Regions from separate parts of the Paenibacillus sp. FSL R5-0744 genome, predicted to be linked through region 2. Evidence: a T-box and tRNA genes for the amino acid it is inferred to sense, from the RefSeq annotation. Region 2 holds a T-box; the other holds one or more tRNA genes.

Region 1 (4,478 bases), 2.8 Mb from region 2:
AGGCGCTATGACACCAGTTGAAAGTAACGATATTAAACTTCGTCAAATTGTTCATTTCTATAAAGCTGATCCAGAACTGGGACAGCGTGTTGCATCCGGTTTAGGATTATCCGTCCCAGGCGAATTATAAGACTGTAATTGCACTTATACAATCAAAGAGGACCTTTACCCGTAAATGGGAAAGGTCCTCTTTGTTCATAAGAAAAGCTAAAACATATAATATATAAGAACGATCACGATGCATAGCGTGGAGACAACAGATAAGCACGAAAAAAAAGTATTCCAGTTATTGCCCTTCATTTGTCTTATACACGACCAGTATACTGCTTCTTTGATGCTCTGCCCCATCACGTGAAGATTTAACTACCGAACCGTAACAGATATTCACAACCTGTTCCTCACGCAGCCCTGCCAAGAACTCATTAGCCTTATTCTCAGCATACGAATTATCAGCATCTACAAACTCTTTTACTTGAATCATCCTGATCTCTCCTTTAATAAATTATAGTTACTTTTTATGTCTAGATTCTATAGTTGAACTCAACGAAATGTACATGGCGTATCACTCCCCTGGTAACATTTAATGTAAAATTATCTTCGAAATATAGTATAGGCATTCCGCAGTTTTCTACGAAATGCCTATAACATCAGCCTATCATAGCACCCAACTATACAATAGTCAAACGTTTTAAATACAATATTTAGTAAGAATTTATTGCCTTTGCAAAATGGATTGGATTTACATATAGAAGCTGTTATACTGATCAGAAGGTTCCCTCCAGGGGACCTCTATTTGTATAGGAGGGATTTTAATATGGCAACGCGTCATAACAAATTTGCAAAGAATGTGCTACTTAGAGGGGGTGAAATCTACTATGAACCATAGTCTAATTTATGAAGGCTCAAGGACACAACTGGTCCAGCAGCTTATTTATTTTGATGAGGAAAAAATCGCATTTCTAAATCAGTATTTCCCGGAACGAAGCAAACAAAGAAGTAATGCTGAAACGCTGTTGTCCCGTTATTGCTCCGAGCTGGAACAATTACTTTCCCGTTTCAATGGTGAAGAATTGAATTCACTCGTATTGATTGGAAGTCAGCTTCAGCTACGCTACTTAGACGACAATACTACAGATACCTACACCATCGTATTTCCAAACCAGGCAGAACCCAATGATAACAAGATTTCAATGTTCTCGCCTATTGGCATGCAGCTGCTGTTAGCTCAGATCGGCAGTACATGTCAGCTAGCTATTCCTTCAGGTGAGTTATCAGTAAAAATCGAAAGTATTAAGTTTGTGAATTGTGGTGAGGTGGCCGTTCTTATTTAAGCCCACTCGCACATATCACCAACATTAACAGCGTCCCTTTCCAATCTTATGGAAGAGGACGCTGTTAATCTATTCAGCCTGCTAAGCACTTCTTCATACTTTTATTTGAGCCTCAATCCTTCAGCCAGTTTACTGACTGATTTTTCGATACGAGATGCTCTGGTTTTAGGTCTTTTCGCCGCTTCGATCCAAGATACATATTCCTTCTGATAAGAATAAGCCAGACCGTTATAATAAGCTTCTGCCTGCTCATGGATACTCAACGCATCAAGGAAATCCTCTGGGGCTTCTACCTCCCGTAATTGATGATCTTGCTCCATCGTCACATGCACAATATCACCAGGTTGAGCTTTGGCTAGATCCCGTAGTTCCTTCTTTACCACCATAAAATGCTTTCCGTTTCCATGGGGCATAAGCGTTCCTCTATAGGGGATTCCATTTACACTTCCTTTTACCTGTATTCTGGACTTTGTTTCAAATATTTGTTCGGCATCAAAAGGGACGTTAAGATAAGTCCAGCTCCCACTTGCATCAGGTCGCACTAATTTAGCTTCAAATTCAAACATTGCTACCTCCTCAACTAAAAGCCCTAAGTTCTATTGTATCCATATGAATGTAACTATACAAAAAAAACACCTGCCTATAATAGACAGATGTTTCTTAATTATAAGCGGGTGATGGGAATCGAACCCACGCTATCAGCTTGGAAGGCTGAAGTTCTACCATTGAACTACACCCGCAAAGGTATAAAATCGGGATGACACGATTTGAACATGCGACCCCCTGGTCCCAAACCAGGTGCTCTACCAAGCTGAGCTACATCCCGTCAAAACATGTAATTACTTAGTAATAAAAATGGCGCGCCCTGAGAGATTCGAACTCCCGGCCTTTTGATTCGTAGTCAAACGCTCTATCCAGCTGAGCTAAGGGCGCAAAAATTATGGAGCGGAAGACGGGAATCGAACCCGCGACCCTCGCCTTGGCAAGGCGATGCTCTACCGCTGAGCCACTTCCGCAAAATATGGTGCGCGTGAAGGGACTTGAACCCCCACGTCGTGAAACGCCAGATCCTAAGTCTGGTGCGTCTGCCATTCCGCCACACGCGCACACTTTAAAAATAATGGTGAGCCATGAAGGACTCGAACCTTCGACACCCTGATTAAAAGTCAGGTGCTCTACCAACTGAGCTAATGGCTCTCATAAATGGCTGGGGATATAGGATTTGAACCTATGCATGACGGAGTCAAAGTCCGTTGCCTTACCGCTTGGCTAATCCCCAACAATAATTAACTAAATGGCGGAACCGACGAGATTCGAACTCGCGATCTCCTGCGTGACAGGCAGGCATGTTAGGCCAACTACACCACGGTTCCATAGACATAATGCATAAGAGTAAATTGGTTGCGGGGGCAGGATTTGAACCTGCGGCCTTCGGGTTATGAGCCCGACGAGCTACCGGGCTGCTCCACCCCGCGTCATTTAATAATTATATACTATTCATTTACACTAAACCAGCTAGTCCCAAAACATTATGCTTAAGGAAAATTTGGTTGCGGGGGCAGGATTTGAACCTGCGGCCTTCGGGTTATGAGCCCGACGAGCTACCGGGCTGCTCCACCCCGCGTCGTTCTTAAATGAATATGGTGGAGGCTGAGGGGATCGAACCCCCGACCCTCTGCTTGTAAGGCAGATGCTCTCCCAGCTGAGCTAAGCCTCCATGTTATGACCCGTATGGGATTCGAACCCATGTTACCTCCGTGAAAGGGAGGTGTCTTAACCCCTTGACCAACGGGCCATGCTAATAAACTTTATGGCGGAGAGAGAGGGATACTCTCACTACGATCGAGATTGCGAAGCATTCCTAACGAAGCTTATGCTTCAACGAACCACCAAGGCTTCTCATCCCTAACAGGGAAGTAAATTCATGGCGGAGAGAGAGGGATTCGAACCCTCGAGACGCTTGTGGCGCCTACACGATTTCCAATCGTGCTCCTTCGGCCAAACTCGGACACCTCTCCATAAATGGCTCCCCGAACAGGACTCGAACCTGTGACAACTCGATTAACAGTCGAGTGCTCTACCAACTGAGCTATCAGGGAATATGGTGGGCCTTAGTGGACTCGAACCACCGACCTCACCCTTATCAGGGGTGCGCTCTAACCAGCTGAGCTAAAGGCCCTTTTTAAGACACATCAATATTAAGGGCAAAAAAAATACCACGGGTAATGTGGTTGTCCGCTTGGCGACGTCCTACTCTCCCAGGACCCTTCGGTCCAAGTACCATCGGCGCTGGAGGGCTTAACGGTCGTGTTCGGGATGGGTACGTGTGGAACCCCTCCGCTATCGCCACCAAACGGGCATTTACATCGTAAATGCTCAGGCTTGAGTCGCCTGAAAACTGAATCCGAATTGAATTTGCGTTTTAAGTATAGGATAAGCCCTCGACCGATTAGTATTGGTCAGCTCCATGCATTACTGCACTTCCACCTCCAACCTATCTACCTCGTCGTCTTCAAGGGGTCTTACTAATTGGGAAATCTCATCTTGAGGGGGGCTTCACGCTTAGATGCTTTCAGCGCTTATCCCGTCCGTACGTAGCTACCCAGCCATGCTTCTGGCGAAACAACTGGTGCACCAGCGGTACGTCCATCCCGGTCCTCTCGTACTAAGGACAGCTCCTCTCAAATTTCCTGCGCCCACGACAGATAGGGACCGAACTGTCTCACGACGTTCTGAACCCAGCTCGCGTACCGCTTTAATGGGCGAACAGCCCAACCCTTGGGACCTACTTCAGCCCCAGGATGCGATGAGCCGACATCGAGGTGCCAAACCTCCCCGTCGATGTGGACTCTTGGGGGAGATAAGCCTGTTATCCCCAGGGTAGCTTTTATCCGTTGAGCGATGGCCCTTCCATGCGGTACCACCGGATCACTAAGTCCGACTTTCGTCCCTGCTCGACTTGTAGGTCTCGCAGTCAAGCTCCCTTATGCCTTTGCACTCTTCGAATGATTTCCAACCATTCTGAGGGAACCTTGGAACGCCTCCGTTACTCTTTAGGAGGCGACCGCCCCAGTCAAACTGCCCGCCTGACACGGTCCCCGTACCCGGTAAGGGTACTAGGTTAGAACCTAGATACGATCAGGGTGG
Region 2 (4,478 bases):
GAGTATGTAGGCTTTGGCGGTCCAAGTTCATTTCCAGAAGGCACTGGTAAAATGTCTGTGGAACGTTACTGGAAGTCTATGATTACTAGGGAACATTATAAGACAACGGTCCTTCAACCAGGAGAAAGCGTCTCGATTCTTACGGATCTAAACAAAATTGCAATGAAACCAGGCGAGATTGTATCCCTCCAAGCGGATTTGTTTAGCGATTATCCTATTGAATATAATGTCATGATGATCGAAGCGAATAAAGATCCTCTAACTACACTTCCTACACTTCCAATATTGGATCGTGATGGGGTGCATAACCGAGGAACTTATGCTGATTCTACACGCATCATCACGGTTACCGACGAAGTAGGAACAACTCCTGCGAGACTTCTTCTCGGTGACAATTCGAGTGATTTGAATTTGACCGGTGTAGACCCAATGAATGGTACTGAAGCATCCAATGCAGGTAATTTTGGTGTGTTATACAAAATCAAATTCGACCGTGTTGCACCTAATTCATTGATTACGTTTAATCCACGTGGCGGTAATTACATGGGACCAGTTATGGTTAATGGTCAAATCGTACAAATGCCGAATTCAGGAAGTCTCTCTAGTGCTGACATGAACAGTGTGATTTATCGTACTGGCGATTATGGCGGCTCCGTGGAGATTTTGTTCACAGCAGCTTCTGGTAGTAACTTGCCGGTGAATTTCCTGGTTACACCGCTGCCAGCGAAGAAATAACAAAATAGGTCCATCCATTAAGTTATTTGGGATTCACCTGAAATAAAAGTCCGGCTGAATATTCCGCAAAGGAATACTCAGCTGGACTTTTTGTATTTAAATGTATGATTTTACTCTGATGAACGCTCATACACTTGGTTGTTTCATTGACGGGGCATTTATTTTGGGGCATTATTAAGAGAGTGAAGCATAAATGAAATGAACTGAAATCTAATGGGAGATGAGCGTATGCTGTCGACAGAACAAATATTAGAGGTCATGTCGGGGCAAGGTCTGCGAATCACCGACCAACGCAAAACGCTTGCCAAGTTATTCGGCGAGAATAAGGGTTATTTGTCAGCGAAGGATGTCTATGAGCATATGGGCCGCAAGTATAGCGGACTTAGCTTTGATACCGTGTACCGCAATCTGCGTGTAATGGAAGAGCTTGGTGTACTTGAACAAATCGTCTTTGAAGACGGAGTGAAATTCAAGGGAAGCTGTAATCATCAGGATCACCATCATCATATGATCTGCCTTCAATGCGAGAAAACCTACCCGATTAATTTCTGCCCGATGAATTTAACGGATACTCCTGATCAATTCCGGGTAGTCAAGCATAAATTTGAGGTGTTCGGTTATTGCAAGGAATGTGAAGAGAACCGGGAAGAAGAACTAGTCGCAGCAGCTAATCGCAAAAAAGGGGTCTAAGAATGGCGACCCTTCGTAGAACGATCCAGGCTCCCATTCGGGTGTACCGCAAGTACATTTCCCCGATTAAGCCTGCCACTTGTCGCTTCTATCCAACCTGCTCTGCCTATGCACTAGAAGCTATTGAAGTCCATGGTCCACTTAAAGGTTCATGGCTTGCTGCCAAGCGGATTGCTAGATGCCATCCCTTCAATCCAGGGGGACTTGATCCGGTTCCGCCTCTTGAGGAACACCCCACGAAGAAGGATTCTGCTCGCGCGACTTGACACGAGCCCTTACCATTGGGTATATTCACAGGTAATAGTATGAATTCCGAGGAACGGATGAGTAAATCGGTACGCCCATTACAGAGAGCCGGAACGAGCTGAAAGCCGGTATGGAGCGTTAGATTGAATATGGTCCGGGAGGAACTGTGTTCGAGCGGGAACTGCAATTGAGGTTCACGTAAGATAACGGCGTGTTCCAGCGTTAATGGACAGTTCCCGAGAGGGAACTGGCGAAGCCTGATCTCTGTGAAGAGACAGGAAATTTGGGTGGTATCGCGTGAGTTATACTCTCGCCCCATTAAAGGGGCGGGAGTTTTTTGTCTTTTTATGAAAGAAAGGATGATTAATCAATGAGCGAAAAGAAAACTTTTTACTTAACTACACCTATCTACTATCCGAGTGATAAGCTGCATATCGGACATGCTTATTCTACCGTAGCTGGAGATGCAATGGCCCGCTACAAACGTCTACGCGGCTATGATGTAAGGTATCTTACAGGTACAGACGAGCATGGTCAAAAGATTGAACGGAAGGCAGAGGAAGCAGGTAAAACCCCTCAGCAGTTCGTAGATGACATCGTTGTTGGCATTAAGGAATTATGGCGCAAGCTAGACATCTCCAATGATGACTTCATCCGTACAACGGAAGAGCGTCATAAAAAGGTTGTTCAGGATATTTTTGATCGACTGCTCAAGCAAGGTGACATCTATAAAGGCGAATATGAAGGCTGGTACAGTATTCCGGATGAAACCTTCTATACAGAAACACAATTGGTTGATATCGTTCGAGATGACAATGGCGTAATCATTGGTGCAAAAAGCCCTGATAGCGGTCATCCGGTTGAACTGGTGAAGGAAGCGAGTTATTTCTTCCGGATGAGTAAATATGCAGATCGATTGCTGCAATTTTATGAGGAGAATCCGGAGTTTATTTTGCCGGAATCCCGTAAAAACGAAATGATCAACAACTTTATCAAGCCTGGTCTGGAGGATCTTGCGGTTTCCCGTACGACTTTCGATTGGGGTGTTAAGGTTAAAGGCGATGAAAAGCATGTAGTGTACGTATGGATCGATGCATTGACAAATTACATTACTGCTTTGGGTTACGGTTCCGAGGATCGTAGTCTGTACGATAATTTCTGGCCTGCTGATGTGCATATTGTCGGCAAAGAAATCGTCCGTTTCCATACGATTTACTGGCCAATCATTCTAATGGCGCTGGGTGAGCCTCTTCCGAAAAAGGTATTTGCTCATGGTTGGCTGCTCATGAAGGATGGCAAAATGTCAAAATCCAAAGGGAACGTAGTAGATCCAGTTACATTAATTGATCGTTACGGCCTGGATGCACTTCGTTATTACCTGCTACGGGAAGTACCATTTGGTTCGGATGGTACATTCACACCGGAAAGCTTTGTAGATCGGGTTAACTATGATCTTGCTAATGACCTTGGTAACCTGTTGAACCGGACAGGTGCGATGGTAGAGAAGTATTTCGGTGGAGAGCTTCCAGCGTATGAAGGAAATGTAACAGCATTTGATGGTGAGCTTCAAGCTGCGGCAGAGAATACTTATGCCAAAGTAGAAGAAGCGATGGAAAAAATGGAGTTCTCCGTAGCGCTAACAGCGATCGGGATCTTTATCAGCCGCACCAATAAATATATTGATGAGACACAGCCTTGGGTGCTTGCTAAGGATGAGAGCAGAACAGCTGAGTTGGCTTCCGTAATGAGACATCTTGTGGAAGGTCTTCGCACCGCTTCCATTTTACTGCAGCCGTTCTTGACGCAAACCCCAGCGAAGATTTGGGAACAGCTTGGCATCGAAGTTGGTGAATTAACGACATGGGACAGCGGCAAGACCTTTGGTCTGATTCCGGCAGGAACAAAGCTGGTGAAAGGCAATCCAATCTTTCCACGCCTGGATGTGGAGCAAGAGGTAGCTTATATCGCCGAAGCCATGGGCGCTGGTAAACCGGCTACTGAAGCGACCGAAGCAGCACCTGCGGCTCCTGTGGTATCCGAGCCTGAGGAAGAGCATAAAGAAGAGATCGGCATCGACGATTTCGCCAAGGCTGAGCTTCGGGTAGCTCAGGTCATTGCAGCTGAGCCTGTGAAGAAAGCCGACAAGCTGCTGAAGCTGCAGCTGGATCTAGGTTATGAGCAGCGTCAAGTCGTTTCTGGTATCGCGAAGTTTTACACACCGGAAGAGCTGGTAGGCCAAAAAGTGATTTGTATTGTGAACCTGAAGCCAGTGAAACTGCGCGGAGAATTGTCCCAAGGGATGATTTTAGCGGCTTCTAAAGGTGATCAGTTAACCATCGCCACAGTTCCAGATAGCATGCCAAATGGAGCTATTGTGAAGTAAGATTCGTTATGTAGAATCTATATATGTAATTGTTATATAAGAAAGGGAATGCTCCTTCAGCCAGCTAGGCTGTGGGAACATTCCTTTTTTCAACGTAAAAGCAGGGATAAAATTCAGAATCATCTTATTAGGATTTATTGTTGACTTATCGTAATGATTACTATTATACTTCTAATAGTAAAGATTACGATTTGAGAGGGAGATCAATTTAATGGTTGCTATGAAGTCACGAATAAGTCTGCTTATACTTGCATTGGTGCTTGTATTTACACTCACTGCATGTGGACCTAAGAGCAGTGGAAGTATAGTTGAAGGGAAAGTAAATGTTGTAACTACTTTTTATCCTATTTATGAGTTTACTCGGGAAATTGGTGGAGATGATATAAATGCTATTAATCTTCTTCCGGTTGGTGTAGAGCCGCAT

Evidence for each region. A T-box is a leader RNA that pairs with one kind of tRNA and senses whether it is charged. The one in region 2 lies ahead of metG (methionine--tRNA ligase), so its partner is inferred to be a tRNA-Met.
Region 1: it has a tRNA-Met gene. The T-box ahead of metG (methionine--tRNA ligase) is inferred to sense a tRNA for this amino acid. The anticodon was not compared.

Annotation. Positions count from the first base shown of each region.
Region 1 is NZ_CP150228.1:915,004-919,481, reverse strand. It holds gene katA (catalase KatA) at 1-130, shown strand, start outside; gene MKY19_RS04110 (sporulation protein Cse60) at 287-481, opposite strand; gene MKY19_RS04105 (GreA/GreB family elongation factor) at 876-1,331, shown strand; gene MKY19_RS04100 (YdeI/OmpD-associated family protein) at 1,433-1,897, opposite strand; tRNA gene MKY19_RS04095 (tRNA-Gly) at 2,001-2,071, opposite strand; tRNA gene MKY19_RS04090 (tRNA-Pro) at 2,084-2,157, opposite strand; tRNA gene MKY19_RS04085 (tRNA-Arg) at 2,188-2,264, opposite strand; tRNA gene MKY19_RS04080 (tRNA-Gly) at 2,273-2,347, opposite strand; tRNA gene MKY19_RS04075 (tRNA-Leu) at 2,354-2,437, opposite strand; tRNA gene MKY19_RS04070 (tRNA-Lys) at 2,453-2,528, opposite strand; tRNA gene MKY19_RS04065 (tRNA-Gln) at 2,536-2,610, opposite strand; tRNA gene MKY19_RS04060 (tRNA-Asp) at 2,627-2,704, opposite strand; tRNA gene MKY19_RS04055 (tRNA-Met) at 2,730-2,806, opposite strand; tRNA gene MKY19_RS04050 (tRNA-Met) at 2,879-2,955, opposite strand; tRNA gene MKY19_RS04045 (tRNA-Val) at 2,973-3,048, opposite strand; tRNA gene MKY19_RS04040 (tRNA-Glu) at 3,055-3,126, opposite strand; tRNA gene MKY19_RS04035 (tRNA-Ser) at 3,257-3,349, opposite strand; tRNA gene MKY19_RS04030 (tRNA-Asn) at 3,355-3,430, opposite strand; tRNA gene MKY19_RS04025 (tRNA-Ile) at 3,434-3,510, opposite strand; rRNA gene rrf (5S ribosomal RNA) at 3,569-3,685, opposite strand; rRNA gene MKY19_RS04015 (23S ribosomal RNA) at 3,761-4,478, opposite strand, start outside.
Region 2 is NZ_CP150228.1:4,953,609-4,958,086, reverse strand. It holds gene MKY19_RS22010 (stalk domain-containing protein) at 1-735, shown strand, start outside; gene MKY19_RS22005 (Fur family transcriptional regulator) at 964-1,425, shown strand; gene yidD (membrane protein insertion efficiency factor YidD) at 1,428-1,691, shown strand; T-box leader at 1,732-1,992, shown strand; gene metG (methionine--tRNA ligase) at 2,042-4,054, shown strand; gene MKY19_RS21990 (zinc ABC transporter substrate-binding protein) at 4,275-4,478, shown strand, end outside.